DNA from 4 places in the Solidesulfovibrio fructosivorans JJ] genome. Region 2 is predicted to be linked to each of the others. Evidence: predicted binding sites of a transcription regulator. Region 2 holds the regulator's gene; each other region holds the start of a gene.
What was found. The regulator sigma-54, encoded in region 2, starts transcription at its own class of promoters, with help from an activator protein. The targets are predictions, from matches to a motif close to CTGGCACGGNNNNTGCTT.

Region 1 (7,898 bases), on a different contig from region 2:
CCTAAACCTTTTAAAGGGGATTGATGCTGTGTTTCCTCCGCTTGGCAGTGGATGAAGGACTTTTCCCAGCGTACTGGGGATAACAAATTCGTTTTCCCCTCCGGGTAAAATCCGATGGGCATGGATTGTTGCCGCGCATGGACCAGATGGCCAGGGCCGGCGAAAGGGTGCGGGGACGCGAAGGCGTATTCTTCAAATATGCGCCGCGCGCGTCCCCGCACCCTTTCGCCGGCCAACCAATCAGGATTTTTGAACAGCCGCATAAGGATGTACCTTCTATGAACCTTGCTTCGGCCGCCTTTGCCGATCTGGCCCGCATCCGTGAAACCCAGCCGCTTGTCGTCAACGTCACCAACAACGTCGTCACCAACACCACGGCCAATACGCTTCTCGCCCTCGGCGCATCGCCGGCCATGACCCATCATCCGGCCGACGCCGCCCAGCTTGCCGCCGTGGCCGGGGCGCTGGTGTGCAACATGGGCACCCCGGGGGAGGAGAACGTGGCCGCCATGCTGGCCGCGTCCGACGCCGCCCGGGAGGCCGGCGTGCCCGTGGCCTTCGATCCCGTGGCCGCCGGAGCCACGCCCTGGCGGCGCGAGGTGGCCCGTCGCATGCTCGAGGCCGGGCCGGTGACCGCCATCCGGGGCAATGCCTCGGAGATTCTGGCCCTGGCCGGCGGCATGGCCGCTTCCCGGGGCGTGGACAGCATGTACGCCAGCCTGGACGCGGCCGATGCCGCCGCCGCGTTGGCCCGAAAGCGCGATTGCGTGGTCTGCGTCAGCGGTGAACTCGACGTTGCGACCGACGGCCAAAGCGGCATCACCCTGGCCGGCGGCCATGCCCTCATGCCCCGGGTGACCGGCCTTGGTTGCACGGCCACGGCCTTTGTCGGGGCTTTTCTGGCCGTCAACCGGGACGCGCTCGCCGCCACGGTCCATGCCATGGCCGTGATGGCGGCCGCCGGGGGACTCGCCGCCGCCGGCGCGGCCGGGCCGGGCAGTTTTTTCGTCCGCTTCCTCGATATCCTCTACACCCTGACCGAGGCCGACATCGCGGCCGGGGCGCGGGTGCTGCCGTGAGCCGGCCCGCTTTCGACCTCGGGGTCTATCTGGTCACGGACCGGCCGGCTCTTTTGGGCCGGGAACTGCTCGACGTGGTGGGGCTGGCCGTGGCCGGCGGCGCGACCATGGTGCAGTTGCGGGAAAAGACCGCCGCGACGCGGGAATTCGTGGAACTGGCCCGAGCCGTACTTGGCGTTACCCGCCCGCGCGGCGTGCCGCTTCTCATAAACGATAGAGTGGACGTGGCGCTCGCCGCCGGGGCCGACGGCGTGCATGTGGGCCAGGACGATATGCATCCGGCCGATGTCCGGGCGCTTTTGGGGGCAAAGGCCATCATCGGGCTGTCGGTGACGGGCGAGGACGAGGCCCGCGCTGCCCGGGGCATGCCTGTGGATTATCTCGGGGCCGGACCTGTTTTCGCCACAGCCACCAAAAAGGATGCCGGCGCGCCGCAAGGGCTTCCCGGGCTGGCCGCCATGCTTGCCCTGTCCGAAGTGCCGGTGGTGGCCATCGGCGCGATCAAGGAAGGCAATGCCCGGGAGGTCATGGAGACGGGCGTCGCGGGCGTGGCCGTGGTCTCGGCGATCTGTTCGGCTACCGATCCGCGTGAGGCCGCCGTGCAACTCCGGCACATCGTGGAAGCCGGTAGAAAACGCTGATTTCTTCCTGTTATTTTCCCATGGGCCGGCCATGCTCCCTTCTTAATTCCTTTCCCAAGTTGCCATGTGCCCCTTTGAAAGTTTTTGAAGGGGGTCCGGGGGGAAACTTTTTTCAAAAAGTTTCCCCCCGGCCGCCGGAGGCTTCTCTTCCTCCCCGTAACTACGCCGCCCAGGAGTCGGATGGGCCGAGGCGGGCGTCGATTTCCCGGATTTTCGTCACCACGCGGCGGCGGATGGCTTTGAACGCCGTCAATTCTTTGGCGCCATAGCTTTTGTGCGTATGGATCAGCCCGGCCATGTCCATGATCTCGTTGTAGAGGTAGGGCATGTAAAGCGGATCGTGGCGCATGAAGAACTGGATTTGGGAGAGCAGTTCCTTGATTTCCCTTTGATGTTTGTCCGCCTTGCGGATGAGCTTTTCCAGGCGGCGCGAGACGTTTTTGAGCGACGTGGCCCAGGATTCGGCCTTGGGCGAAAAGACCGGCTTGGCCCGTGGCCGGGCGGCCCGGGCCAGGGCTCCCAGAAACATTTCCCGGGCGGCGTTGCCGTTTGGCAGGATGTCCACGCGTTCCAGGTCTTCGGGGCCGATGTTGATCGCGCCCTTGATGACCACGCCGCCGCCGTAGAGATTGTAAAACTTCGCGCCTGAGGCGGCGATGTCCTTTTCGATGTCCCGCTTGGCGGCCAGGAAGCCGTGGTGGGTGTAGATGTCCTCGCCGCTTATGTCCTTGAGCCGGACGTCGTGCTGCGGGGAAAAGGTGTAGTTGCCGCCCGCGCTGTGGTGGCCCGCCGCGTGGGTCGAGCCGTTCTTCCAGGCCAGGTCCTGGCCGACCATGATGAAGCGGTCGGCTCCGGCCCAGGTGAGGAAGCGCTCCAGGGTCACGCCCACGTTGCCGCCGGCGTCGAGCACCAGCTCCTGGTCCTTGAGCACGAAGGTGGCGATGCCGCCCTGGGTCCACATCGGGATGGTCGGGCCGGGGTAGCGCTCGAGCACGGCCGGCTGCATCTTGGTGGAATAGATGAGCGGGATATCGGCGGCGAAGCTGATGTCCTGGAGATTGTCCAGGCTTCGCAGCATGGTGTCGTTGTAGTCGAGCCCCAGGCACAGGTCGGGCGCAAGGCCCAGGCGTTCGAGGACGGGCAGGGTTTGCAGCGCCGCGACGAAAAGGGCCTTGTCGCGGTGGCGCAAAAGGGTCGGCACGAAGCGCGGCAGAGACGGCCCCGCGCCGAGGAGCACCGCGGGCACGCCCCGGCCCATGCCGGCCATGCGCGAAAGGCTCCCGTCCTCCATGGCGCGCGAGTAGTTGCGCAGCTCGTTGCCGACCATGGTTTCCTGCTTGTGACGCAGCGTGGTCAGCTCCACGGACAGGCTTTCGAGCTTGGCCCGCACCATGGCCGATGCCTGGGCGTATTCCGGGCCGATCTGGGTGCTTGGCAGGTCGCTTCGCAGGTTGATGCGGGCGAAAAGGAAGCTCACGTCGAGGGAGGCGAGCGCCTTTTCCACCACCTTCGGGTCCGGCGGCAGAAAGGCCAGCTTGCCGGCGGCCAGAAACGGCCGGTAGTCGGTCTGGCCCAGGCAGGCCACCAGCATTTCCGGCCGGGGTTCGACCACGAGCACCTTGTGGGAGACGGGCGTGCCGGTCAGAACATGGTTGAGTCCGTAGCCGAGCGCCGTGCCGATGATGACCGTGGCTCCGCCCTCGACCTTGTCCTTGGGGCGCCAGTCACGGTACAGGACGGCCGGGTGCGCGGCCGAAAACAGGCTGCGGTTTTCCCCGATGCGCCAGTCGACGATGCCGTGCTGGTTCTCGAAAATGCGCGGGATGATGTTTTCCGGCGCCGGAGCGTTTTGGGCCAGCCATTCGGCCACCGGGGCCTTGGCCTCGGCCAGGGCGGTGAGATTGTCGGCTAAAAAGATGTTGATGCGCATGGCGTCGTCCTTTGATGGGATGCCGCAAGCGAAGCAATAATCCTGCCACTCTTGCCGGTTGGCCGTTTTTTGCCTACCACTTTGCCAGCCGGACAGGTCCGGTTCCAATCCGTGAGGCACCGATGATCCACGACAATGTCCTTTCCCTGGTGGGCATGACCCCGCTTGTGCGCATGACGCGCCTTAATCCCAATCCCGCCGTGACGCTCGCGGCCAAGGTGGAGATGCGCAATCCCGGCGGCTCGATCAAGGACCGGGTGGGCCTGGCCATGATCGAGGCGGCCGAACGCTCGGGGGATCTGAAGCCCGGGCGAACGGTCATCGAGGCCACCTCGGGCAACACCGGCATCGGTTTGGCCATGGTCTGCGCTGTAAAAGGTTATAAACTCAAACTCCTCATGCCGGCCTCGGCCTCGGAGGAGCGCAAGCGCATCCTGCGCGCCTACGGTGCGGAAATCGTGCTGACCCCGGGCAACCTGGGCACGGACGGAGCCATTGAGGAAGCCTACAGGCTGGCCCGCGAGGAGCCGGAAACCTACGTCCTCATGGACCAGTTCAACAACCCGGCCAGCATCGCGGCGCATTACAACGCGACGGCGGTGGAGATTTTCGAGGAGACGGGAGGGGCGGTCACCCATGTCGTGGTGGCGCTCGGCACCTCGGGCACGGCCATGGGACTGGTCAAAAAACTGAAGGAACTGAAGCCCTCCGTCAAAGTCGTGGCGGTCGAGCCCCATCCCGGCCACAAGATCCAGGGACTCAAGAACATGCAGGAGTCCTATCCGCCGGGGATTTTCGACAAGCGCGCCCTGGACGTCATCGCGTCGGTGGAGGACGAGGACGCCTTTGCCATGGCCCGGCGGCTGGCCCGCGAAGAGGGCCTGCTCGTGGGCATGAGCGGCGGCGCGGCCATGGCCGTTGCCGCGGATCTGGCCGGAAAGCTTGATTCCGGGCTGGTGGTCGCCATCCTGCCCGACGGCGGCGAACGGTATCTTTCCACCACGCTTTTCGCTTCGCCCGAGAAAAAGGGCGTGGCGCTCGGCGGCGTGGGCGCGGCCGAGCCGGCCTATCTCGATCCGGCCGGGGCCACGCCCGGACTCTTCACTTTTGGTCCGCCCCTGGCCGCGCCAGGCGATCTGGACGCCTGGCGGCGGGTGGTGACCCTGGACGTCCTGCGCCGCACCCTGGCGCGCGGCGGCGGCCGGCCGGTTTTGGCCGTGGGCCTGGCCGACCTGGAGGACCGCTGTCTCGATGCCTCGCGCGCGGCCGGGGTCAAGTGCCGTGAATTCGCGGCCAAGGCCCGGGACCAGGTGGCGGCCCGCGCCGCCGCGCTCGGTGTGGCCGACGCCCGTTTCCCCCTGGCCGGGGAGGCCCTCGACGAGGCGTTGGCCATGACGCGAAAGCTCATGAGCAAGGGCCTAGCCTACGAAAAGCTGCGCAGCGTCTATTTCGACGTGGCCCGCGACAAGGCCTACGGCGGGCTGCTCGGCACGGACATGACCAAGCTGGCCCTCGGCAAGACCGTGGACCTGCTGGCCTACGCCAAGGACAATCCGCAGGATTTCACGCTGCTCAAACGCGTGAGCCTCAAGGATCTCAAGGCTGGCGACGCGCTGTCCACGCCCTGGGGCAACGTGCGGCCGAGCTGGTTTCTCCAGATGGCGGCGGCGGCCGTCAAAGCCCTGCCCGCCGTGACGGTGGTTTTGACCGACGAGGACAAGACCTTTCCCCATCTGGAAAACCTGCGGGCCATCTGGTCGGTCGGGGCGGGGCTTTCCCCGGCGGCCTGGCTGGTCGGCGGGCGGGTGGCCGGCCGGGAGGGCGAGGAGGCCGGCGCGGCCGATCTGGCCGATTTGCTGGCCCTTGGCGTCCATCCCCTGGCCGTTCGGGCCTGGCTGCTTTCGGTCGGCTACCGCAAGCCGCTTTGCGCCGTGCCCGAGGCGTTGCGGATGTGGGAGAAAAACCGCAACCGGGTGCAGGAACTGGCCGCCAATCTCGGACTGATAGCGGCGGGTGGCGGCAAGGCCTCGGATACGGTCGCGGCCGAAGCCGAAAAACTGACCCAGTCCCTGGATGCGGCCGTGGCCGACGATCTGGCCGTATTCCAGTTTTGGCCCCAGCTTTTCGCCTTCTGCCGGTTCGCCAACGGGCTCATTGCCGCCGGTTCCCTGACTCCGGCCGATGCCGCCCGCCTTGCCGGCGCGCTCGGTTCGGCCGACGGCGTGCTGGGCCTGCTCGATCCCGCCTGTCTGCCGGTGGCGACGCGCGAGTGGCCCGCGCCGGTGGCCAAGTTGGTCGCGGCCCGGGAACAGGCGCGAAACGCCAAGGATTTCGGCAAGGCCGACGCGATTCGCTCGGATATCGAGGGGCTCGGCTACCGGGTCGAGGATGCGCCCGGGGGCGCGCGGCTTTTCCCGCGCGCGTAGGTCAGCGGGGAAGGGGCACGGCGACAAGCAGCACCCGCTTGTCGCCGAAGCGCTTTTCGGCGAATTCCCTGCCAAAGGCGGCCATGCCCGTCGGGGAGGATATCTCCAGGCGATGGACGCCGTGGCCGGGCGTGGCGTGGTAGAGAAATCTGCGCCCCTGGCCGTCGCTGACGATAAGCCCGACGTGGTAGTAGTAGAGTCGCCCCTTTCTTTCCTTGCTGAAGGCTATAACGGCCATCTCGCCGGGTCGCAGGGCGTTCAGGGCCGCGTCAAAGGACGCTTTGTCGTGCAGGGGAAAGCCGCGAAAGCGGGAAGCGTCCAGGGCGGCCGGGTCGCTTGTTGGGGCGTTCGGGGGCAGCACCCGGCGCGGGAGCCCGTCGGTGATGTTTAAAAGCAGATCGTAGCCGAAGTCCCAGTCCTGGCCGCGCGGACTGCCGGGGCCGGAATCGCCCTTGCGGTCGTGGCGCGCCGCATCGAGGGGCAATGGGCGGCCGAGGAGCCTCCGGGAGGCCGTGGTCACGAAGCCGCTGCAGTTGTAGCCGGCTGTGGGGAACGAGGCGGCCTGATCGGCGAACAGGGTGTGGCGGCCGGCCGGATCGTCCACGCCGTCGTCGCGGTAGGGCGCGCCGAGAAAGGGGGCCAGAGCGGCCGTCGGATCGGCGGCCCGGGCGGTTCCCCCCGGCGCGAGCAGGCAAAGGCTCAAAACGAGCGCCGCGATGCGCAAGGCAAATTGACCGGATAGCGGAAGCCGCGTAGGATCAGTACGATAGCCGGGCCGGAAGGACTGGGGCCGTTTCCCGGAAAGGGCCGGAACACCATGGAATGTGCCGAGGAGGCCGAGGATGAAGTTCAACATTGAGATCAAGGGTTTCGGTCAGCGCATTTTTTATTCGTACATCGAGAAGGAAATGGTCCGGGAAGCCAGGGAGGCCAACCGGGAGCGTTACATTGACTATATTTTCCACGGGGTCGACAACAATATACATTCCTCCGGCGAGGATCTTCTGGAAAGCAACCGCCCCGTTGTCTACATCATCGTCAATGAGAGGGAAAAACTTCGGGTCAGTCTGAACAAGATCAACTGCGAAGTCAAGAATCATCCGGCCAAAAAGATCTTCCAGCCGTTCGTCAAAAACAATCTGCTGTATTGTTTCGGCTACAACGAGGAATACATCCACACCTATTCCTTCAGCGATGTCGAGGAAATCGACATCGACAAGATCACGGCCCGCATCATTGAGACGGACATTCCAAAGACCATCGAGAACAACACCTGGATGCAAAAGGTCATCCACATCGAGAATATGCTCTACGACGGCAAGGAGATCAAACGGGAGGAATTTCTGTCCCGGCCCATGGGCAATGTTCTCGGCCCGGTCCTCATCGACCTGGAAGTCTGATTTTTTTCGCGACGCCTGCCCGCGTCAGGCGGGACGGCGGCGAGAGCGAGACAAAGGCCCGGCGCGTTGGCGTCGGGCTTTTTTGTGGCCGCGTTTCGGCTGTGGGTGCAGGCCGGAAGCGGGCGTGCCTAGGCTTTGGGCGGGATTTCCCCGTCGCTTTGGGCCAGGGCGTTTTGCAGCAGCATGTCCGCCAGGTCCTTGACCGTGTTGCGCGCCGGGTCCAGGCCGAGCGACGCCGCAAGTTCCATGATCTTGTCCCCGGTCTTCACCGCATGGCGTATCTTCTCGTAGTCCTGCATGGGCTGGGTCGGACCTTCCTTTGCGGCATGGCTTATGGGGGAAAACGCCGCGCGCCGTAAGCATACCCGCATGGGGACCCGGGCGCAACGCCAATGGCCTGCGGCGTCCGTCGCGTGACGCCT
Region 2 (7,898 bases):
GAAGGGGTGATGGAATCAGCGGGGCTTGGTTGGAAGCTGATTGGCGGAGAGGGTGGGATTCGAACCCACGTGCCGGTTATTAGCCGACAACCCGATTTCGAGTCGGGCCCGTTACGACCACTTCGGTACCTCTCCGCTCGTCAAAGAAAGACGCGCAACGAATTTGGAAAAATACACCTCTTGGGTGGTCTTGGCAAGCATTTATTCGTTGTCCGTGTCAGCCGGCCGGCTGCGCCGCTCCCGGAAAAAGTCCCGCAACAGCCCGCCGCAGGTTGCTTCAAGCACCCCGGACAGCACATCGAAACGGTGGTTGAAAAAGGGCAGGTCCGGACCGGGCAGCATCGAGGCGATGGCCCCGGTGCGGGGGTCGGACGCCCCGTAGACGAGCAGCCCCACCCGGGCGTGGATCATGGCCCCCAGGCACATGACGCACGGTTCCAGGGTCACGGCCATAATCGAACCCGGCAGACGGTAATTGCCGACGTGGGCCGCGGCCTGGCGCAGGGCCAGAATCTCGGCGTGGGCCGTGGGGTCGTGGCGCGTAATGGGCGCATTGCCGGCCGCGCCGAGCAGTTCGCCCGCCGCCGAGAGCACCACCGCGCCGACAGGCGCTTCGCCCTGGGCGGCCGCTCCCCGGGCTTTTTCCAGGGCCAGCGCCATCACCGCCTCGAAGCTGGCCCAGCCCGGCGGGGAAGGGGGAAAGGGCGTGCCCTCCTCATTTTGTCCGGCGATAAATCGTTTGGCTGGTTGTAGGGCCATACGTGATTCGATTCTTATTTTACTGGTTGACCGGCTGGGGACAGGGCGGCCGCGTGCGGCGCATATTTTGAAGAATACGCCTTCGCGTCCGACCTGCCCCAGCCGGTCCCGGGGACACGTCCCTGGCCGGAAACTCTTGTCCCCCGATAGTGCCAAAGGATCGAGCGTAACATATCCCAATCCGTGTGAAAAATAAGATCCTACCGTACCAATGCGTTCCCTGCTCGCCATTGCCCCGGTGCAGCCTCAAACCCCCTTGAAAAGTTTATGAAGGGGGTTCAGGGGGAAACTTTTTGAAAAAAGTTTCCCCCTGGCCGCCTGAGGCATCTTTATTGAATTCTTCCCTTCCTACGCATGGGCGCGCAGGTGGGCCACGGCGTTTTCGAACAGCACGGTGCCGAGCATGGGGTGTTCGCCCCGGGTGTAGCCCGGATGGTTGGTGGGGTGGTTGAAGGCCTCGGGATGGGGCATGAGTCCCAGAATCCGCCCGGACGGGTCGGTCAGGCCGGCGATGGCGTGGGGCGAACCGTTGGGGTTGGCCGGGTATTCCATGGTGGCCGCGCCCGAGGCCGGGTCGGCGTAGGTCAGGGCCACGGCCCCGGTGCGCACGAGGTCGTCGAGAACGGCCTGGGACATGGGCACGAGCTTGCCTTCGCCGTGGCGCACGGGCAGGTCCAGGCGCACGACGCCCCGGGTGAACACGCAGGGGCTGGCCGGGTTGGCGGCGAGAGTGACCCAGCGGTCTTCGAACCGGGCCGAGTCGTTGTTGGCTAGACTCACCTGCCGGGCGAAATAGTCGCCGCCGAGCGCCGGCAGCAGGCCGAGCTTGACCAGCAGCTGGAAGCCGTTGCAGATGCCGAGGATGAGTCCGCCGGCTTCAAAAAAAGTTTTGAGCTGGGTGAGCAGGGTTTCGCCGTCCGTGGTTTGCGCGTGTTTCCAGCGCACTGCGGCGGCTTGCGCCGCGCCCAGGTCGTCGCCGTCGAGAAATCCGCCTGGGAAAATCAGGAAATTATACGCGTCGATCCGCGTCCGGCCGGCGATGATGTCGGAGAAAAAAACGATGTCCGTGACGTCGGAACCGGCCATGCTCGCGGCATGAGCCGATTCCACTTCACAGTTGGTGCCGTAACCGGTGATCACGAGGGTGCGCACCTGCGCCATAAGGGAATCCTCCCGGAGGTTCCTTGAAAAATTGCGCCCGAAGGCTTACTTTGCGCGGCTGAACATAAGGGGCCGCCCCGACCGCGTCAACCGGGCCCGTTACGTGGGGCCGGATCGTTTCGGCGCGGGCCGCCGGGTACGCCGGCGCGCCCCGAACAGCACACACATCAAGGACGGCATCAGCAATGAAGACCAAATTTATTTTCGTTACGGGGGGGGTGCTGTCCTCCCTGGGCAAGGGGCTGGCCGCCGCCTCCATCGGCGCGCTGCTCCAGGCCCGGGGGCTTAAGGTCACCATCCAAAAGCTCGATCCCTACATCAACGTCGATCCCGGCACCATGAACCCCTTTCAGCACGGCGAGGTGTACGTCACCGACGACGGGGCCGAAACCGACCTCGACCTCGGGCATTATGAGCGTTTTCTCGGCGTGCCCATGAGCCAGGGCAACAACTACACCTCCGGCCGGGTCTATTTCAGCGTCATCCAGAAGGAGCGCCGGGGCGACTACCTGGGCGGCACGGTGCAGGTGATCCCGCACGTGACCGACGAGATCAAGCGGGCCATCCTCGGCGTCGCCGGTGATGAGGACGTGGCCATCATCGAGATCGGCGGCACGGTTGGCGACATCGAGGGCCAGCCGTTTCTGGAGGCCATCCGCCAGTTGCGCATGGACCTCGGCCGGGAAAACGTCCTCTACATCCACCTGACCCTGGTGCCGTATCTGCGCGTGGCCGGCGAGGTGAAGACCAAGCCCACCCAGCACAGCGTCAAGGAGCTGCGCTCCATCGGCATCCAGCCCGACATCATCATCTGCCGCAGCGAGGTGGACCTGACGCGGGACCTCAAGGAAAAGATCGCGCTTTTTTGCGACGTGGACGCCGACGCGGTGTTCACGGCCGTGGACGTCAAGGACATCTACGAGGTGCCGCTCAAGCTCTATGCCGAGGGCGTGGACCAGAAAATCGCCATTTTGTTGCGCCTGCCGGCGAAAAATGCCGATCTGACCGCCTGGCGGGCCATGGTCGACCGGCTGGACAACCCCTCCGGCTCGGTCTCCATCGCCATCGTCGGCAAGTATGTGGACCTCAAGGAGGCCTACAAGAGCCTGCACGAGGCGCTGGTGCACGCGGGCGGCATCGCCGGCGTGTCGATCCGTTTCGTGTACGTCAATTCCGAGGAAGTCACCCGCGAGAACGCGGCCGGGCACTTCGCCGGCATCGACGGCATCCTGGTCCCGGGCGGGTTTGGTTCGCGCGGGGTCGAGGGCAAGATCGCGGCCATCGAATACGCCCGCACCCAGGGCATCCCCTTTTTCGGCATCTGCCTCGGCATGCAGTGCGCGGTCATCGAATACGCCCGCCACGTGCTTGGGCTTTCCGGGGCCAATTCCGAGGAATTCGACCTGACCACCAGCGATCCGGTCATCTACCTCATGCGGGAATGGTTTGATTTCCGCACGAAGAAGATCGAGCGCCGCGACCCTTCCTGCAACAAGGGCGGCACCATGCGCCTGGGCGCTTATCCCTGCGTGGTCAAGCCCGACACCAAGGCCGCCGCGGCCTACGGCGCCGGGGAGATTTCCGAGCGTCACCGCCATCGCTACGAGTTCAACAAGGCCTACGCCGCCGCCTTCGAAGAGGGCGAAATGGTGTTAAGCGGCCTGTCCCCGGACGGGGAACTCGTGGAGATGGTGGAATTGCCCGAGCATCCCTGGTTTCTCGGCTGCCAGTTCCATCCGGAATTTAAAAGCAGCCCCATGAAACCCCATCCGCTCTTCCGGGAGTTCGTCCTGGCGGCCAAGCGCCAACAAGGGGCGTAGGAAGCCGCGCCTCGGCGGCCAGGGGGGCAACTTTTTTCAAAAAGTTGCCCCCCTGGCCGCCTCATCAAAAACTTTCAAAAGGGAATGCGGGGCCAGCGCCGTATCCCGGGTGAAGACGATCGGAAGGGTCGCCTTGTTGTTCTTGCGCGTGGAAGCCTTACCTCTTTGGTGAGGGCGCGCAGCCGGGGCGAGAGCACTTTCGGGCGCGCGGTTGCGCCGGGAAAAAGCAAAGGAGGCGCGCCGTGACGCATGACGCCACGCTTGCCGCGGCCAGGGCCAAGGATATCGCCTTGCTCGTGCTGGATGTGGACGGGGTTTTGACCGACGGCGGCCTGTACGTCGACGGCCGGGGGGAGATCGCCAAGCGGTTTCATGCCCAGGACGGGCTCGGCGTCAAGGCGGCCCAGATCGCCGGCGTCGCCGTGGCGGTCATAAGCGGCCTGGACAGCCCGGCCGTGGCCGCCCGCATCAAGGAACTCGGCATCGCCGAATACCATCCCGGCCATTACCGCAAGGTGCCGATCCTGCGCGCCATCTGGGAACGCACCGGCATAACCCCGCAGCGGACGGCCTATCTCGGCGACGACTGGGTGGACGCCGGCCCCATGGGGATTGTCGGTCTGCCCATGGCCGTGGCCGACGCCCAGCCGGAAATTTTGGACCTGGCCCTTTGGGTGACGAGCCGGGGCGGCGGGCAGGGCGCCGTGCGCGAGGCCATCCGTTTTATCCTGAATGCTTCCGGACACCTCGCGGCCGCGTACGACTGGTTCCTGCGGGAACGGTAAGACGGGCGGATTGCCACGACCCTTCGATTGTGGCATGCTTTTTGTTGGGCGGGGGCCGAACACGCGGCGGCCCCGTCCGACACGAAAACCTTAAAAAGCGCGTACGGCGGTAGACATGGCCCTGGAACTGCGACAGCAGCTCAAATTGTCCCAGCAGCTGGTGATGACCCCCCAACTGCAACAAGCCATCAAGCTCCTGCAGCTGTCCCGGTTGGAGCTCCTGGAGAGCGTGCAGCAGGAACTTCTGGAAAACCCCCTTCTCGAGGAATCCATAGAGGAAGATCGGCAGCCCGAATCCACAATGGCCGAGGACAACCTCGGCCCGAGCGGCGACACCAGCGACGCGGCCATGGAAAAGGAGCTGCTCAAAAACGCCGAGTGGGACGACTACCTCGGTGATTTCGCCAGCACCGGCCGACAGGCCCAGGCGCACGAGTCGGAGATCCCGGAAGAGGGCATGGCCTTCGACGCGAGGCTTGCCTCCAAGCCCTCTCTTGAAGGGCACCTCGGCTGGCAGATGCGTCTGTCCAATTTCACGCCCAAGCAGCTCGAGATCGGCGAGGCCATCGTCGGCAGCCTCAACTCCTCGGGCTATCTGCGCGCTTCCCTCGACGAGCTGGCCCAGATGACGTCCACCAGCGTCGAGGCGGTGGAGGAAGTGCTGCACCGCCTCCAGCGTTTCGACCCTGTGGGCGTGGCCGCCCGCACCCCCAGCGAGTGCCTGCTGACCCAGATCGAGGTCTACGGCTACGACGATCCCATTTTGATCGAGCTTGTGCGCGACCACCTCGAGGACCTGGAGAAAAAGCGCTACAAGCCGCTGGCCAAGAAATTTCGTATCGCCATGGAAAAGCTCAAGGAATACCTGGAGCTGATCCAGACGCTCAATCCCATGCCCGGGGCCAGCTACGGCTCGGGCGATCCCATCTATGTGAGCCCCGACGCCTTCGTCTACAAGTACGGCGACGACTTCGTCATCCTGCTCAACGAAGAGGGCATGCCCCGGCTTAACGTCAATATGACCTACATGGACGGGCTTAACCCGAAGGCGGACAAGGACAAGGATTACCTGCAAGACAAGATGCGCTCGGCCATGTGGCTCATGAAAAGCCTCTACCAGCGCCAGCGCACGCTCTACAAGGTCCTGGAGAGCATCCTCAAGTTCCAGCGGGAGTTTTTTGAGCACGGCGTGACGCGACTGCGGCCGCTGATTTTAAAGGACGTGGCTGACGACATCAGCATGCACGAATCCACGGTCAGCCGCATCACGTCCAACAAATACGTGGCCACGCCCCACGGCATCTTCGAGCTGAAGTTCTTTTTCAACAGTTCCCTGGAACTCGACGACGGCAGCACGGTGGGTTCGGAGTCGGTCAAGGCCATGATCAAGCGGATCATCGCCGGCGAGAACGCCAAGAAACCCATCAGCGACGAGGCCATCGCCGATATGCTCAAGGAAGAGCTGCAAATCAACATCGCCCGCCGTACCGTGGCCAAATACCGCACGGCCATGGGCATCGAATCTTCGTCCAAACGCAAGGAAGTTTTCTGATGCTTCGGGCCGCACATGCGGCCCAACACCATGCCACCCGGAGGGATATATGAACATTACTTTTAATTTCAAGAATTTCGAGCCTTCGGATCATTTGCGCGACTACGCCCGCAAACGTTTCGAGAAGCTCGCCAAGTATACCGTCGCCACCGACGCCTCGGAGTTGCAGGTCAACCTTGCCGTGGAAAAGACCCGCCAGCTGGCCGACGTCATCTTCCTGGCCGACAATATGCACATCTCGGCCCACGAGGCTTCCGAGGACATGTACTCCACCATCGACATGATCCTTGACAAAGTCGAGGCGCAGGCCAAGAAGTTCCGCGAGAAGCAAAAGGACCGCCGCCGCCAGAAAGCCGAGGTCGTCCACACCCAGGTCATCAGCATAAGCGAGGATGCCGACGGCGCGCGTACGCCCACCATCGTCCAGACCGACGATTACGAGCCCAAGCCCATGGCCGTGGAAGAGGCGGCCATGCAGCTCGAAAGCCTCAAGTACGAGTTCATGGTGTTCATCAACTCCGAAACCGACCGGCCCAATGTCATCTACCGTTTGCGCAACGGCGACTTCGGCCTCATTGATCCTGGAACGGGAGCGTAAATGCGTCTTGAGGATTATCTCCAGCCCGATTTCGTGATCGGGGAGCTTGTGTCCGAGTCCAAACCCGACGTGCTGGCCGAACTGATCGCCCCGATGAAGGCCAGATGGCCCGATTTCGACGATGTCCGGGCGCGCCAGGTGCTGCTTGACCGGGAAAACCTCGGCACCACGGGGATCGGCGACGGCGTCGCCATTCCCCACGGCAAGATGGAGAACCTCGAGCAGATCGTCATCGTCGTCGGCCGCAGCTTAAAGGGCGTCAACTTCGATGCGCTGGATTTCAAGCCCTGCCGCATCTTCTTTCTCGTCCTCGCCCCGGAGCACGTGGCGGGCCTGCACCTGCGCATCCTGGCCCACATCTCCCGGCTGCTGTCCGACGAATCCTTCCGGCACGCCTTCATGAGCGCCGAAAACGACGCCGCCTTGTGGCAGGTGCTCACGGCCGCGGCCTGATACAACACGAAACGTCACCTCTCCGTGCGCCGACCGACACGCCGGCGCACGGGGAGTCTGTCATGTCGGGCCCGGGAGGGCGCGCGCCATGGAAGACTCGCCTGCGGCACTGACCATCGTCATTTTGACCGGACTTTCGGGTTCCGGGAAATCCACCGCGCTACGGGTCTTCGAGGACCTGGGCTTTTTTTGCGTGGACGGACTGCCCGTCAGCCTCGTGCCCAAGCTCATCGGCCTGTTCGAGGAGAAGGGCGGCCAGCGCTACAAGGGGCTCGCCCTCGGCATGGACGTGCGCCAGGCCGACATGGACACCGACTGGGGGGCGACGCTGGCCCAGGTCAAGGGCGCTTCGTCATCCCTGCAAATCATCTTCCTCGAAGCCGACACCCAGGAAATCATCCGCCGCTACGCCACCACGCGCCGGCCCCATCCCCTGGAAAGCGAATCGCGGGGCCTGGAGCAGGCCGTGGTCGAGGAGCGCACGCGCATGACGCCGCTTCGGGACGCGGCCGACATGGTGATCGACACCACCGATTTCTCCATCCACGACCTGCGCCGCAAGCTCCAGGAGAAATGGGCCTCCATCCGGGTGTCCACCGGCACCCTCAAGGTCCACGTCATGAGCTTCGGCTTCAAGTACGGACCGCCGTCCGAGGCGGACATGATCTTCGACCTGCGCTTTCTGCCCAACCCTTATTTCGAGAAGGCGTTGCGGGAAAAGACCGGCAAGGACGCGCCCGTGCGCGATTACGTCCTGGCCGCCGACCCGG
Region 3 (7,898 bases), on a different contig from region 2:
CATGATGTACTTGGCCGTGTCCGCGTCCAGGGTCTTGGACAGCATGCGGCGCACCTGCTCGGGGCCGCCCGTGACCATGTCCTTGCCGACCTGCATGGTTTCGTTGAATTCCCGGACCACTTCCTCGACCTGCTCCTTGGGCACGGTCTCCATCTCCATCATGGCCTTGGAGATGCGGGCGATCTCCTTGCGCTCCAGGCGCTTGAACACCTCGCCCGTGAACTTCTCGCCGAGCGCCAGGCACAAGACGGCGGTTTTTTGCGGTCCGGTCATGGTGGCCATCTCCGGTCAACTCTCCTGGGGGGAAACCTTGTCTTCCGAAAGGTTTCCCCCCAGGCCCCCTTTCCAAAAACTTTTAATAATAGCGAAGCGTTATCCGCACACTATCGAGCGCTTTCATCCTAAGCCTCTTGCTTGAGCCAGGCTTTGAGCAGCGTCATGGACTGTTCCATGTTTTCCTCGAACAGTTGCAGGGCCAGGTTCTTGGCCAGCTCCAGCTCCTTGCCGCCCTCGAGCATGCCCAGCCCCTCGCTTTCCTCGGGTTCGGCCAGGGCCAGCCGCGCCTCGCCTTCGGGCAGGCGTTCGAGGGTCTCGATCTCTTCTTCGGTGACGCGCGGGCGGATCAGCGCCAGCACCACCGGCCGCACCACCAGGATCAGGAAGAGGAAGAGCAGCAGGCCGTTCAGGAAAGGCTTGCCCAGCCGCTGGGCGTATTCCAGCATGGTCTGGACCAGGCTCGGCTGGTCCGAGCCGTCCGGCGCGCCGAACTCGAAGCTCGACACCTGGATCTCGTCCCCGCGCGAAGGGTCGAGGCCGGCCGCCCGGGCCACCACCTGCTTGATGCGCTCGAGCTCTTCGGCCTTTCTGGGCACGAAGGTGTAGGTCTCCTTGTCCTTATCCTTGACGTAGGTCCCGTCCACGATAACCGCGATGGACTGGCGCTTCAAGTCGCCGACCGGGGTGACGACGTTTTGTTCTTCCTTGTTGATCTCGAAATTGGTGGTGCTGTTCTGGCGGCTGGATTTCTGGGTGGATTCGGTGCCGGAATAGCCCGAGCCCTGGAAATTGTTGTTGGGCACGGCCGCGCCGCCGCCGCGCGGGGTCACGGTCTGGCCGGAGGCGTCCACGGCCGCCGTGCCGGAGGTGGTTTCCTCGTTTTTCTGCTCGCTGCGCACCACGGTGACGTTGGGGTCGTAGAGTTCCTTGCGGATGGTGCGCTGGCTGAAATCCAGGTCCACGTTGGCTTTGACGATGGACCGGCCGGGCCCGACGATGGGGGTCAGCAGCTGTTCGATGCGGTTTTCGAGGTTGGATTCGTAGGTGTTCTTGAATTCGAACTGGCTGTTGGACATGCCGGCCAGGCCGGAATCGCCCTGGGGCTGGTACAGCGACTGGCCCGTGGTGTCGGTGATGGTGATGTGTTCCGGGGTGAGGCCCTCGACGGCCATGGACACCAGGTTGACGATGCCCTGGAGCTGCTTGGCGTCAAGTTTTTGGCCACGCTTGAGGGTCAGGACCACCGAGGCCGAAGCCTGCTTCTGTTCCTCGATAAAAAGGCTCTTCTGGGGCAGCACCAGATGGACCCGGGCTTTTTCCACCTGGGGAAATTCGGTGATGGTGCGGGCCAGTTCGCCTTGCAGGGCGCGGGTGTAGTTGATGCGCTGGACGAAATCGGTCTGGCCGACCTTGAGCTGGTCGAAAAGTTCGAAGCCGACGCCCTGCCCGTGCATGAGGCCTTCGCCGGCGATTTTCAGGCGCTGTTCGTAGACCGATTCGGCCGGGACCATGATGGTGGCGCCGTTGTCGCGCAGTTCGTAGGGCGTCTTGGAGGCCTTGAGCTGCTCCACGACCCGGGCCGCGTCCTCGGGGGCCAGCCGGGTGTAGAGCACGCGCATCTCGGGCTGGTTGAGGAAGTAGATCATGACCAGGAAGGCGGCGACCGTGGAGGCGGCCAGGCCTCCAAGCAGTATGCGCTGGGCGGCGGTGCGGTTGGACCAGTACTGGATGAGCTTTTCGAAACTCTGCTTGAAGAACGGGGGCATGGCTTTTCTCCCAGGGCGCGTCGGTTAGCGGAACGGATTCCCTAGAACTGCATCTTCACCAGTTCTTTGTAGGCCTCGAGCACCTTGCCGCGCACGGCCGTGGTCATCTGCATGGCCATGCCGGCCTTTTGCAGGTTGATCATCAGCTCGTGCACGTTCTGGCTCTTGCCCGCGGCAAAGGCTTCGACCATGTCGTTCTTCTCGTTTTGCATATTGTTGACGGTCGTCAGCGAGTCCGTGAGCATCTGGCCGAAGCCCTCGGCCGGCGCGCCCGGCTTGGTCAGGGACTTGGAGACCTGGGCGTCGATGGCCCCGGTCTGGGCCATGGCGGTCTTGTATGCGCTGAGCGCCAGGGGAGATATCATGATACGCCTCCGTTATCGCCCGATTTCCAGGGCTTTGCTGAACATGGTCTTGACGGTGCCGATCGACGAGCTCGAAGCCTCGTAGCTGCGCATGGCCGTGATCATGTTGGCCATCTCCTCGACCACGTTGATGTCGGGGTAGGCCACGTAGCCCTCGGCGTTGGCGTCGGGATGGCCCGGTTCGTACTGCATGCGGAAGGGGCGGTTGTCGTTGACGAGCCCCGTGACCTTGACCCCGGCCAGTTCGCGATCCTGGGCGGTCTTCATGGCCTCGGAGAAAGGCGAGTCGATGGGGGTGGATTCGAGCATCACGGACTTGCGCACATAGGGGCCGCCGCCGTTGACCGTGCGGGTGGTCCGGATGTTGGCCAGGTTCATGGAGATGGTGTTCATCAGGGTGCGCTGGGCGGACATGCCCGAGGACCCGATGTCCATGGCGGTAAAGAGGTCCATGTCTACTTACCTCCCTCGGCGAGGACCTTTTGCAGGCCTTCGAAGCCCTTCTTGGTGATCTCGGTCAGGGCGTTGTACATGAGCGTGTTCTTGGCCATGATCGACATTTCCTTGTCCATATCCACGCTGTCCAGGCCCGCCACCACACGCGGCTTCCAGCCCATCTCGAGGGCGCCCGTGAAGGTGGCCGGGGAAAACTTCTGGGACAGATGCTTGGATCCGGTGCGCGTCAGCTTGCCCTCCGTTTCGAGCCCGAGCGCGGATTGCAGTTCGTTCTCGAATTCCAGCCGGCGCGCCTTGTAGGCGGGCACGTCCTGGTTGGACAGATTGGACATGACGACATTCTGACGCTCCAGGCGCAGGTCCAAAACCTTGCCGAGCAGGTCCGTATTTTCGGGAAATATTGATTTCATGGCCTTTTCCCTCGCTTTACCGTGGCCGCGCCCCATGGCGGCCGATCGCTTTCGGGGGACTACTGGGCAAAAAACGTTCCATCACGAAAACCCGACGCCGGAAGCTGGGAATTTTTTACCGGACCGGCGCGTTTCACTTTCTCAAAAAAACATGCGCCCCAGACCTAACTCCCCTCCCCGAAAGCGAGATTTTCCCGGCAAAACCTTCGCACCCCATGGCTGGCACGCGGCTTGCTAAACCCCTCGTGCCCGGCAGAACGCGCTGCCGGTTTCGGCCACAGGCCGTAAAAAAAGAAAGACGCGAAAAAAAACGGCGCAGGGAAGCGCGCCAACCCGGCGACGCGCACGCGAGCACAAAAAGCGGGCGTCGACTACGGAGGGGACGTCATGAGCGGGCAGTTGGATTACGAAATCAACAAGGAACTCGGCGAGTGCTATCTTTTCATGGGCGATTTGGACAAGGCCGAAGAATACTACTCCAAGGCCATGACCAATAACGGCGTTCACCCCGATCCCTATCTGGGGCTGGCCACCATCGCCGTGCAGCGCGGCGAGCTCGACCAGGCCATGACGCTCTACCGCAAGGCCTCCACCATCGAGCCCGACGACCGGGCCCTTTCCGGCATGGCGCTCATCGAGATGGAACGCGGCGAAGCGGCCGAGGCATTCACCCATTTCAGGGGCGCCCTGGCCAAGAACCCGGAAAACCTGGTCGCCATCTTCGGCATGGTGCGCCTGGGCCACGCCGAAAGCCGCATCGAGGAAACCCTGCCCTACCTGCGGGACTACCTCGCCATCGACCCGGCCAAGCACGACGTGCGCTTCACCCTGGCCGGCTGCCTGGTCAGCCTCGGCCGCCACGCCGAAGCCGGCGCCGAACTCGAGACCATCCTGGCCCAGGACCCCCGCTACGCCGCCGCCAAGGACCTGGCCGAGGAACTCAAGCGCATCGCCGCCTGACCAGACCGGCTTCCACCGGATTTATCCCCTTCGCGCCGACCGGTCGCGGCAAAAAAGCCGCGACCGGTCGCCCCGGCCAGGCCCCGGACTTGCCAAGGCCCAAGGAGTGTGGCACCTCGCCGAAAACATCCGCGAGGTCGCCATGGAACTTCTGCCTGTCAAACGGGCGCTTTTAAGCGTCACGGATAAGTCCGGCCTGCCCGAACTGGCCCGGTTTTTAAGCGCCGCCGGAGTCGAACTCGTCTCCACCGGCGGCACCCGCAAACTGCTCATGGAAGCGGGCCTACCCGTCACCGCCGTCAGCGACGTGACGGGATTCCCGGAAATCCTGGGCGGCCGCGTCAAAACCCTGCACCCCCATATCCACGGCGGCATCCTGGCCGACAAGGACAACCCCGAGCACCTGGCCACCCTGGCGAAGCACGGCATCGCCCCCTTCGATATGGTGGTGGTCAACCTCTACGCCTTCGAAAAGGCCCTCGAAAAAGGCCTGGCCCTGCCCGAAATGGTCGAACAGATCGACATCGGCGGCCCCACCCTGCTGCGGGCCTCGGCCAAAAATTTCTCCAGCATCCTGGTCGTGCCCGACCCGGCCTTCTACCCCGAGGTCATGGACACCCTGGCCCAAAACGCCATGGCCGCGCCCCTGCCCCTGCGCCAGAAAACCGCCGCCGCCACCTTCGCCAAGACCAGCGCCTACGACGCCGCCATCGCCGCGTACTTGAAAGACGCATAAACCGGGGAAGATATGCCTCCGGCGGCCAGGGGGAAACTTTTTGAAAAAAGTTTCCCCCTGGACCCCCTTCAAAAACTTTCAACGGGAAGAAATTTCAAATTTTATAACCGGTTGAAGGAAAAACGAGTCGGGGCAAGCACCTTGTGCCGCCGGCCTCGTCGGCCGCAATTTCTTTTTTCATCTGACAAAAGGCACATGCCCGTCGTTTCGCACCGCGACCGCTCCGCTGCCACCCATGGGCCGCGTGGCCTGGGCCGTGGCGGGGGGAAGCGCGGGCGAAGGCGTATTCTTCAAATATGCGCCGCCCGCCCGCGCTCTCCCCGCCACGGACATCAGCGAAAGAAACCGAACCATATCCAAACGGTATCCCCCCTCTCCCTCTCTCCCCCACTGCCTCACAGCCTGCGCCGCCAATCATCACGCCGCCGCCCGCCGCCGCGCCCCCTCCCCCTGACCATCAACGGAAAAAACGCGCCAAAGGCGCTGTATCCCGATGAAAAGAAGACGACTTTTCCCGACTTCGTTCCTGTGATAATCGACTGGAGCCGCCCTTCGGCGCGCGCCCCGGCCAGCTCCTTTTCCCCCGCCCTGGCTGTCGTTTTTCGCGGCGGGGGGAAGGAGACGTTTTCATGGCCGACATCCTGGTGACCCTGACCAGCCCCCATGCCAACCGCCCGCTCCTAGACGAAATGGCCGCCCCGTACGGCGGCTATGCGAATTTCGCCGACGTGCCCGAGGCCGACCGGGCCGCCGCTGTGGCCAGCGCCAAGGTGGTGCTGTCGTTCAAGCCCCACAAGGAAATGGGAGACGCCATGGCCGCCCTGCATCCGGGGCAGTTGCTCCAGATCCTTTCGGCCGGTCTCGACGACCTGCCGTTCGACAGGATTCCCGACGGCGTGACCGTGGCCGGCAATTCCGGGGCCTTTGCCCGGCCCATGGCCGAGCACGCCCTGGCCATGGTGCTGTGCCTGGCCAAGCGCTTGCGCGAGGAGGACGCGGCCATGCGGCGCGGGGAGTTCAACCAGATGGTCCCCACCCTGCTTTTATCCGGCAAAAAAGCGGCCGTGCTCGGGCTCGGCGGCGCGGGCAAGGCCGTGGCCAGGCTCCTTGCCGCCTTGGGCATGGAGATTTACGCCCTCAACACCTCGGGCAAGACCGACGAGCCCGTGGCCTACGTCGGCACCCGCGACAATCTGCGAACCATCCTCGAAGGCGCGCAGGTGGCGGTGCTCACCCTGCCCTATTCACGGCTCACCCATGAGATGATCGGCGCGCGGGAGCTGGCCCTCCTTGCCCCGGACGCCATCCTGGTCAACGTGGCCCGGGGCGAGATTCTCGACCAGAAGGCGCTCTACGAGCACTTGCGCGACCATCCCGCGTTTCGGGCCGGCATCGAGTCCTGGTGGGTGGAGCCGTTGCGCCACGGCCGCTTCGAGGTGGAATATCCGCTGCTGGACCTGCCGAACCTGCTGGCCAGCCCGCACAACTCCTTCGACGTGGCCGAATGGCCGCAACTGAGCTACGAAGCGGCCTTCGCCAACATCGGGCGCTATCTGCGCGGCGAGGCGATCACCGGGCTTATGCGCCCGCAGTTGCACAGGATATAAAGAGGGGTTCTCAGGCCGTGGCGGAAAACATGCCGGAGGTTGGCGTTTGCGGCGCATTGGCGGCGGCCTGGTAGCCGGCCAGGGCCAGACGGCGGCTTATGGCGTTCGTCGGCCCGAAGCTTGCATCGGATTGGCTTGGCGTATCGGCCAGACGGGCGGTTGTGGCGGCCGCGTCCAGGGCGTCGGCGAACGACGTCTGGGCCTTGGCCCCGGTCAGGTCGAATTCGTAATCCGTGGCCGCGTAGCTGACGCGAAACGGACCGAAGGAAACCGTGGCCTCGCGGTTGATGACCTTGCCGCCGACCTTGGGCGTGGACGCGACAAAGCGCGCGGCTTCCCGCTGGTAGGCCGAACTGGCGCTGGCGACGGCTTGGATGGCGGCCATGGGCGGTCTCCGGGCGTGGCGTCACGCCGCCACAGGGACACGAGCGTGCCTGCCCTCTCGGTCCCGACCGTCGGGAACCGGCTCCATCCGTGGAGAGGTCTTTTTTTTTCATATACGCATCAAAGCCGTCGTGGCAAGCCGGCCCGACGCGTCGGAATTCCGTCAGTCCGTGAAGCAGCCCGCCAAAAGCGGATCGTGGTCGATGGTTTGCAGCACCTCGGTCAGGCAGTCCCGCAACGAAAGGACTGTAAAAAAATCGTCCTTGACGCCCGGCGCCAGCCGCACCGCCGTGATCCATTCCGACCGGGAAAAGGGGTCGGCCCGGATGGCGTCGAAAAAGCCCGTTTCGGTAAAGAGCCGGGCCAGGGTGTCGGTCTGCTGTCCGCCCTGAAGACGGCTGACGATGTAGCCGGCCGTGCCCACTTGCAGGCCGTGGAGCCGGGGCCGGGCCGCAGTCGCGTCCAGGGCGTGGGAGATGAGGTGTTCGGAGCCGCTGGCCGGGCGCGACGAGCCGCACATTTCCATGGCGATGCCGTTAAGCATCAGCGCCGTGCCGAGCAGCGCCAGGCTGGGCTCGTCGAAACGCGGGCTGTCCATGAACTGGTGTACCGTGGCGTCGGATAAAAGCGCGGCCAGATCGTCCACCGGCTCGCCCCGGTGGTGGAAGGCCAGCTTCCAGTCAAACACGGCGGTCAGCTTGGAAGCCAGGTCGCCCACCCCGGAAAGCCACAGGATTTTCGGCGCGGACAGGCACACCGTCACGTCGATGACCACGCCCTGGGGCAGGGCCGCGGCCAGGGACCGGCGCTTGCCGCCCATGGTCAGGCTCGACTGGGGGCTGCAAAACCCGTCGTTGGAAAGCGAGGTGGGCACAGCGTAATAGGGAAGCCTGGCCAGAAAGGCCAGGTACTTGGCCATGTCCAGGGCCTTGCCGCCG
Region 4 (7,898 bases), 100 kb from region 2:
CCTTCATGGAAACGCTCGTCAACACCATTCCCATTCCGCTCTATTTCAAGGATGCCGCCGGAGCCTACCGGGGCTGCAACCCGGCCTTTCGCCACTGGTGCGGCCTACCCGGGGAGGCCGAGACGACGTCGCGCGCCTTCTCCGAAGTGCCTGATGCCCCCCTTTCCCGCTTCCTGGACCGCGACGACGCATCCCTTCTGCGCGAGCCCGGCGTGCGCGTCGGCGAAGCCGAACTCCTCGACGCCCAGGGCCTGCCCCATTCGGTCATTCTGCACCGGGCGGTCTACGCCAGCGCCAAGACCGAAATCGCCGGCCTGGTCGGCGTGCTCTACGACGTGTCAGAGCTGAAGAAGGCCTCGGAAAAACTGCGGTTGGCCGAGGAAAAATACCGGGGCATCTTCGAGAACTTGGCCCTCGGCATTTTCCGCATGACCCCGGACGGCCAGGCCGTGGACGTCAACCCGGCCCTGCTGGCCATGCTCGGCGTAAAAAGCCTGGACGAACTGACCAGACGCCGGGGCAATCTGGTCGAGGTCCTTTTTTCCGGCCAGCAGCGCTTCGAGGAGCACATCAGCTCAGCGCTCGACGAACAGGCCACAGCCACCTTCGAGACATGGTTCGCCCGGCCCGATGCCGGCATCATCACGGCCAACGTCAACCTGCGTCTGGTGGCCGACCGCGAAGGCTACCTGGCCTATGTCGAAGGCGTGGTGGAGGACGTGACCAAGCGCCACGAGGCCGAGCGGGCGCTTCGGGAATCCCAGGAAATGCTGCGCATTGTCCTCGACAACATTCCCCAGCTCGTTTCCTGGAAGGACAAATCCCTGCGTTATATCGGGGCCAACCGGGCCTTTATCGAATTTTTCGGTTTTGCCGACCTGGACGAGCTCAAGGGCCGTGACGACTATGCCCTGCCCCTGAGCCGGGAGGACATGGACGCCGTGCGGGCCACGGACATCGACGTCATGCGCAACAACCGCACCGTGGCCGGGGAGCTGGCCGCCCGCAACGTGCGCGGGGCCGACGTGCTGCTCGAGATCAAGAAGGTGCCGCTCCACGACGATCGGGGGGCGGTGGTGGGTGTGCTGTCCACGTCCGAGGACGTGACCCAGAAAGTGAGTCTGGAGCGCCAACTGCTCCAGTCCCAGAAGATGGAGGCCATCGGCACCCTGGCCGGCGGCATCGCCCACGATTTCAACAACATTCTCACTTCCATCATCAACTCGGCCGAACTGGCCCTGCTCGACCTGCCCGAAGACGAGCCCATCGGGGACGATATGCGCCGGGTGCTCAAGGCCGGCCATCGCGGCAGCCGGCTGGTCAAGCAGATCCTGTCCTTCACCCGGCCGTCCCAGGCCGGATTCGCGGCCATAAACGTGGCCGATGTCGTGGGAGAGGCGGCGGGGCTCATCAAGGCGTCCGTGCCCCGCAACATCAAGATCGTGCTCGATGTGCCGGAGCGGGCCGTGACCTGCCGGGCCGACCCCACCCAGCTCCACCAGATCGTCATGAACCTGTGCACCAACGCCTTTCAGGCCATGCGCGAGACCGGCGGCCTGCTGACCGTGTCCCTGGCCGAGGAAGCCCTCGACGAGACGCAGGCCGGCCATGTCGGCGCGCGGGCCGGCCGCTATGCGAAACTCTCCATCGTGGATACCGGCCCAGGCATCCCGCCGGAAATCCTGGACAAGATTTTCGACCCGTTTTTCACCACCAAGCAGAAGGGCGAAGGCACGGGGTTGGGGCTCGCCGTGGTTCGCGGCATTGTCAAAAGCCATCGCGGCGCGGTGCGGGTGGTGAGCCAGCCCGGCACGCGCACGGACTTCGACGTCTATCTGCCACTGCCGGCCGAGGCCGACGCCGTGCCGCCGCCCCAGATCGACCCTCCCAACAAGGGCCGTGACCGCATTCTTTTCGTCGAGGACGACGAGGACCAGCGTATCACCATTCCCCGCGTCCTGGCCCAACTCGGCCACGAAGTCTCGGCCCACGGCGGCGGCGCCTCGGCCCTGGCCAAGCTCGCCCTTGACCCGCAGGCCTTCGACGTGTGCATTACAGACTACGACATGCCGGACATAAACGGCCTGGAGCTGGCCAGCAAAATCGCCGCCATCCGGCCCGACCTGCCCGTGATCCTCGTTTCCGGCCGCCTGGGCGACATCGAGCAGCGGGAAGTCGCCGGCAACATCAAAAAAATCGTGCTCAAACCCTACAACCAGGCGATCATCTCCGCGGCCATACGCGAAGTGCTCGACGCCAAACCGCAAACCAAAGCCGCATGAAATCCGTCTGCATCATCGACGACGACCCCGAAGTCCGCGACACCATCGCCAGCCTCACCCGCAAGATGCGCCTGACCAGCGAATCCGCCGGCACCCTCGCCGCCGGTCTGGACCTGCTCGCCAGCGACAATTTCGACGTGCTGTTTCTGGACGTGCGCCTGCCCGACGGCAATGGCCTGGCCGCCTTGCCCGAGATCAAACGCCTGCCGGACGCGCCCGAGGTCATCATCCTCACCGGCATCGGCGACCCGGACGGGGCGGAATTGGCCATCCAGGAGGGAGTCTGGGATTATCTGGTCAAACCCTCGCCGATAAAACAGATCATGCTGACGCTCAAGCGCGCCCTGCGCTACCGCGAGGAACGGCATTGCGACCGACCGCCCGTGTCCCTCACCCTTTCCGGGTGTGTCGCGGCAAGCCCCCGCATGCAACCCTGCCTCGACCAGGTGGCCCATGCGGCCGGGTCGAACGCGGCCGTGCTCATCACCGGCGAAACCGGCACCGGCAAGGAGCTTTTCGCCCGGCTCATCCACGCCAACAGTTCCCGGGCACAGGGAGCCTTCGTCACCGTGGACTGCGCGGCCCTGACCGAAACCCTCGTCGAGAGCACGCTGTTCGGCCACAAAAAAGGCGCCTTCACCGGGGCCGACGCCGACCGGGTGGGTCTGGTGCAGCTGGCCAACGCCGGCACGCTGTTTCTGGACGAGGTGGGGGAGATGCCCCTTTCCCTGCAAAAGACCTTTTTGCGGGTGCTCCACGAAAAGACCTTTCGCTCCGTGGGGGCGGTCGCCGAAAGCAAGAGCGATTTCCGCCTCATCGCCGCCACCAACCGCAACCTGGAGGCTATGGTCGAGGCGGGGCAGTTTCGCCGCGACCTCTATTTCCGGCTCAAGACCATCGGGCTCGCCCTGCCGCCGCTTCGCGAGCGCCCGGAGGACATAAAACCCCTGACCCTCACCTTCGTGGACGGGCTTTGCGTCGAGTACAACCTGCCGCCCAAGGGCTTTGACGCGGAATTTCTGGCCATGCTCGAGGCCTACGACTGGCCGGGCAATGTGCGCGAACTGCGAAACGTCCTGGAGCGGGCCTTTCTGGCCTCGGGCCGGGAAAAAACGCTCTACAGCATGCACCTGCCCCGGGACCTGCGCATCAAGGTGACGAAGTCCAGCCTGGAAAAGGGTCGGCAGGCGGGGGGGCAGCCCCGGCCCGAACCCGCCGTCGGGCCCTCCGCCGCGTTCCCCGCTCCCCGTCAGTCGCTCAAGGACTTCAAGGAGGCCATGGAACGGCGATACCTGGAAGGACTGCTGCGGGAACACGGCCGCGACGTGGCCGCCATGATCGCGGTTTCCGGGCTTTCCCGGTCCCACTTCTACGCCCTGCTCAAGAAAAACAATCTGGCCATTCCAGACTGACCCTTCCCTGCCTGGCCCGACCGGGTACGGTTTCACCACTGTGGCCAGGGCCTGGCTGGACCGTCACCGGATGCCCGCCAGCAAAAAAAGTCCCTTCCCATGCGACAGGACGCAAAACACGTCTTTCCCGGACACCAATTGCGATTTTTGTAACAAATCCCTTTTCCGGCTTTTTCCCGTGCCATCCGATGGCGTTTGTGGCATCAATCAGCGGGAATCCCTTTCCCTGCGGACAAGGAGGCTATTGGTGTCTGATTTTTCAGACGAATGCCGCCCGTCTGGAATTCCGGACAACGCCCATTCATGGGTCCCGCTTTACGAAACCATACATTTCGCGGTATTAGGCTGCGTAGCGGTATCCGAAAAATCGGATACCCCTCGCGCATCAGAGCCTGGAGTGGGTTCATCGAATCGACAACTCATCGAAGTCTAAATGTCTTTTAACAATTGGCACGGGGTTTGCCTGGAGGGAAGCGTCGACGCCGACCTCCTTTTGTTCGGTCGAACGACAACATTTTCAAGGAGACTTGAGCATGGCCAAGAAGATGAAAAGCATGGACGGCAATACCGCCACCACGCACGTCGCGTACGCTCTAAGCGACACGGCGGCCATTTATCCCATCACGCCCTCGTCCACCATGGGCGAGATCGCGGATGAATGGGCGGCCAAGGGACTCAAAAACATCTTCGGCCAGACTGTGACCATCCGGGAGATGCAGTCCGAGGCCGGCGCCGCCGGCGCGGTACACGGCTCGCTTGCGGCCGGAGCCCTGACCACCACCTTCACCGCCTCCCAGGGCCTGCTGCTCATGATCCCCAACATGTTCAAGATCGCCGGCGAACTGCTGCCGGCCGTCTTCCACGTGTCGGCCCGGGCCGTGGCCACCCATGCCCTGTCGATCTTCGGCGACCACTCCGACGTCATGGCCGCCCGCTCCACCGGCTTCGCCCAGATCGCCTCGGCCTCGGTCCAGGAATGCATGGACATGGCCCTGGTCGCCCACCTGTCCGCCATCGAGGGCAGCGTGCCCTTCGTCCACCTCTTCGACGGCTTCCGGACCTCCCACGAGATCCAGAAAATCGAGGTCATCGACTATGAGGACATGAAGGGGCTCGTGAACATGGAGAAGGTTGCCGCCTTCCGCGCCCGGGCCATGAACCCCGAGCACCCGGACCTGCGCGGCACCGCCCAGAACCCCGACATCTTTTTCCAGGGCCGCGAACGCTCCAATCCCTACTACCAGCTTCTGCCCGGCATCGTCTCGGCCATGATGGACAAGGTCGGGGCCCTGACCGGCCGTCCCTACAAGCTTTTCGACTACGTGGGCGCGCCCGACGCCGACCGCGTGGTCGTGTCCATGGGCTCCTCGTGCGAGACCATCGAGGAAGTGGTCAATTACTTGAATGCCAAGGGCGAGAAGGTCGGCCTGGTCAAGGTCCGTCTGTTCCGTCCCTTCTCCCCGGACGCGCTGTTCAAGGTCCTGCCCGCCTCGGCCGAGGTGGTCACCGTCCTTGACCGCACCAAGGAGCCGGGCAGCCTCGGCGATCCGCTCTACGAAGACGTCTGCGCGGCCTTCGTCGAGCGCGGCGGCTCCATTCCCAAGCTCATGAGCGGCCGCTACGGCCTGGGCTCCAAGGAATTCCGCCCCGGCATGGCCAAGTCCATCTTCGACAACATGGCCGCCGCCGCGCCCAAGCGCCACTTCGTGGTCGGCATCGTGGACGACGTCTCCGGCAATTCGCTGCCCATGGGCGGCCCGCTGCCCACGGTCCCCGAAGGCACCGTGCAGTGCAAGTTCTGGGGATTCGGTTCCGACGGCACCGTCGGCGCCAACAAGTCGGCCATCAAGATCATCGGCGACAACACCGACCTCTACGCCCAGGGCTATTTCGCCTACGACTCGAAGAAATCCGGCGGCATCACCGTCTCCCACCTGCGCTTCGGCAAAAAGCCCATCCAGTCCACCTACCTGGTCGACTCGGCGGACTACATCGCCTGCCACAAGCCGAGCTACGTGCACGTCTACGACATCCTCGAAGGCGTGAAGGAAGGCGGCACCTTCGTGCTGAACTCTCCCTGGAACACCCCGGAAGAGCTCGAAAAGAACCTGCCGGGGCACATGCTGCGCGTGATCGCCGACAAGAAGCTCAAGGTCTACAACATCGACGCCGTGGCCATCGGCGAAAAGACCGGCCTTGGCGCGCGCATCAACATGATCATGCAGACGGCCTTTTTCAAGCTGGCCGGCGTGCTGCCCATTGAGCAGGCCATCAGCCTGCTCAAGGACTCCATCAAGAAGACCTACGGCAAGAAGGGCGACAAGATCGTCAACATGAACATCGCCGCCGTGGACATGGCCCTGGACGGCGTGGTCGAGATCGCGGTCCCGGCTTCCTGGGCCTCCGCCCCGGACGCCAAGGCCGCCGCCCCCGACGAGCCCGAGTACTTCAACAAGGTCATCCGGCCCATCCTGGCCCAGAAGGGCGACGAGGTGCCGGTTTCCGCCTTTGCCGAGAACGGCTCCTTCCCCGCCGCCACCTCCCAGTATGAAAAGCGCGGCGTGGCCATAAACGTCCCCCACTGGATCAAGGAAAACTGCATCCAATGCAACCAGTGCTCGTTCGTGTGCCCCCACGCCACCATCCGGCCCTTCCTGGCCGACGAAGCCGAAATGGCCGGGGCGCCGGCCTCCTATGATACCCTGCCGGCCACCGGCAAGGAGCTCAAGGGCCTTTCCTACCGCATGCAGGTCTTCCCCATGGACTGCATGGGCTGCGGCTCTTGCGCCAACACCTGCCCGGCCAAGCAGAAGGCGCTGGTCATGAAGCCCCTCGATGAGGAAATGGCGGCCCAGGTGGAAAACCACGCCTTCGCCATGTCGCTGAAAAACAAGGGCAACCTGGTCAAGCGCGAGAATCTCAAGGGCAGCCAGTTCTACCAGCCGCTGCTCGAGTTCTCGGGCGCTTGCGCCGGTTGCGGCGAGACTCCGTACGTCAAGCTTCTCACCCAGCTCTTCGGCGAACGCATGATGGTCGCCAACGCCACGGGTTGCTCCTCGATTTGGGGCGGCTCCGCGCCGACCTCGCCCTACGCCGTCAACGCCGAAGGCTTCGGCCCGGCCTGGAACAACTCGCTCTTTGAAGACGCGGCCGAATTCGGCTTCGGCTACAACATGGCCCTCAAGCAGCGTCGGGAAAAACTCGCCGACAACGTCGCCGCCGCGCTGGAAGGCTCGCTTTCCGACGACCTGCGCGCCGCCCTGGCCGGCTGGCAGGAGAAAAAGGACGATCCGGCCGCCTCGCGCCTCTACGGCGACCAGATGAAGTCCCTGCTCGACAAAAACGACCCGGCCCAGGCGGCCATCCTGGCCGACGCCGACATCTTCACCAAGAAATCCGTGTGGATCTTCGGCGGCGACGGTTGGGCCTACGATATCGGCTACGGCGGCCTCGACCACGTCATCGCCTCGGGCGAGGACGTCAACATCCTGGTCATGGACACCGAAGTCTACTCCAACACCGGCGGCCAGGCCTCCAAGGCCACCCCGCTCGGCGCCATCGCCAAGTTCGCCTCCGCCGGCAAGGTCACGGGCAAAAAGGACCTGGGCCGCATGGCCATGACCTACGGCTACGTCTACGTGGCCTCCATCGCCATGGGCGCGGACAAGAACCAGGCCCTCAAAGCCTTGCTCGAGGCCGAGGCCCACAAGGGTCCCTCCATCGTCATCGCCTACGCCCCCTGCATCAACCAGGGCATCCGCAAAGGTATGGGCAAGTCCATGGAGGAAGCCAAGCTGGCCGTGGAAACCGGCTACTGGCCGCTGTACCGCTTCAATCCGGAGCTTGCGGCCGAGGGCAAGAACCCGCTGACCATCGATTCCAAGGCCCCGGCCGGCGACTTCCAGGGCTTCCTCGGCGGCGAAGTCCGCTACGCGGCCCTGGAAAAGATGCACCCCGATATGTCCCTGCGCTACCGCACCACCATGGAGGCGGCCTACAAGAAGCGCTATAAGGAACTGGAATACCTGGCCTCCATGCCGGTCTTCGACGCCCCCGCCGCTCCCAAAACGGGCTCCGGCGACGCCGACTCCGCGTTTTGCGAGGCCGCTCCCGTGGCCGAACATGCCCGTCCGGCGGCCGGCGAGCCCTGCGACGAAGGCCGCTCCGGAAAATAAGCAACAAGCGAGAGCAACCACATGGACAA

Region 1: a site for sigma-54 is predicted at 3,682-3,699, ahead of DESFRDRAFT_RS18965 (motility associated factor glycosyltransferase family protein). Genes of this name have one in related genera too.
Region 3: a site for sigma-54 is predicted at 3,338-3,355, ahead of flgB (flagellar basal body rod protein FlgB). Genes of this name have one in related genera too.
Region 4: a site for sigma-54 is predicted at 4,142-4,159, ahead of nifJ (pyruvate:ferredoxin (flavodoxin) oxidoreductase). Genes of this name have one in related genera too.

What each region holds. Positions count from the first base shown of each region.
Region 1 covers NZ_AECZ01000045.1:7,706-15,603, forward strand. Annotated here, with positions in the region: gene thiM (hydroxyethylthiazole kinase) at 279-1,079, shown strand; gene thiE (thiamine phosphate synthase) at 1,076-1,720, shown strand; gene DESFRDRAFT_RS18965 (motility associated factor glycosyltransferase family protein) at 1,881-3,650, opposite strand; gene DESFRDRAFT_RS18970 (cysteine synthase) at 3,773-6,076, shown strand; gene DESFRDRAFT_RS18975 (hypothetical protein) at 6,078-6,800, opposite strand; gene DESFRDRAFT_RS18980 (hypothetical protein) at 6,919-7,476, shown strand; gene DESFRDRAFT_RS22410 (hypothetical protein) at 7,605-7,847, opposite strand.
Region 2 covers NZ_AECZ01000001.1:21,725-29,622, forward strand. Annotated here, with positions in the region: tRNA gene DESFRDRAFT_RS00090 (tRNA-Ser) at 42-135, opposite strand; gene tadA (tRNA adenosine(34) deaminase TadA) at 202-759, opposite strand; gene DESFRDRAFT_RS00100 (phosphoribosylformylglycinamidine synthase subunit PurQ) at 1,108-1,920, opposite strand; gene DESFRDRAFT_RS00105 (CTP synthase) at 2,106-3,740, shown strand; gene DESFRDRAFT_RS00110 (KdsC family phosphatase) at 3,983-4,525, shown strand; gene rpoN (RNA polymerase factor sigma-54) at 4,641-6,077, shown strand; gene hpf (ribosome hibernation-promoting factor, HPF/YfiA family) at 6,127-6,675, shown strand; gene DESFRDRAFT_RS00125 (PTS sugar transporter subunit IIA) at 6,676-7,128, shown strand; gene rapZ (RNase adapter RapZ) at 7,217-7,898, shown strand, end outside.
Region 3 covers NZ_AECZ01000024.1:22,460-30,357, forward strand. Annotated here, with positions in the region: gene fliG (flagellar motor switch protein FliG) at 1-282, opposite strand, end outside; gene fliF (flagellar basal-body MS-ring/collar protein FliF) at 402-2,042, opposite strand; gene fliE (flagellar hook-basal body complex protein FliE) at 2,084-2,410, opposite strand; gene flgC (flagellar basal body rod protein FlgC) at 2,420-2,860, opposite strand; gene flgB (flagellar basal body rod protein FlgB) at 2,863-3,273, opposite strand; gene DESFRDRAFT_RS15200 (tetratricopeptide repeat protein) at 3,661-4,233, shown strand; gene DESFRDRAFT_RS15205 (IMP cyclohydrolase) at 4,376-4,969, shown strand; gene DESFRDRAFT_RS15210 (2-hydroxyacid dehydrogenase) at 5,599-6,576, shown strand; gene DESFRDRAFT_RS15215 (hypothetical protein) at 6,587-6,961, opposite strand; gene DESFRDRAFT_RS15220 (iron-containing alcohol dehydrogenase family protein) at 7,124-7,898, opposite strand, start outside.
Region 4 covers NZ_AECZ01000001.1:126,428-134,325, reverse strand. Annotated here, with positions in the region: gene DESFRDRAFT_RS00600 (PAS domain S-box protein) at 1-2,282, shown strand, start outside; gene DESFRDRAFT_RS00595 (sigma-54-dependent transcriptional regulator) at 2,279-3,694, shown strand; gene nifJ (pyruvate:ferredoxin (flavodoxin) oxidoreductase) at 4,228-7,869, shown strand; gene DESFRDRAFT_RS00585 (FAD-binding oxidoreductase) at 7,891-7,898, shown strand, end outside.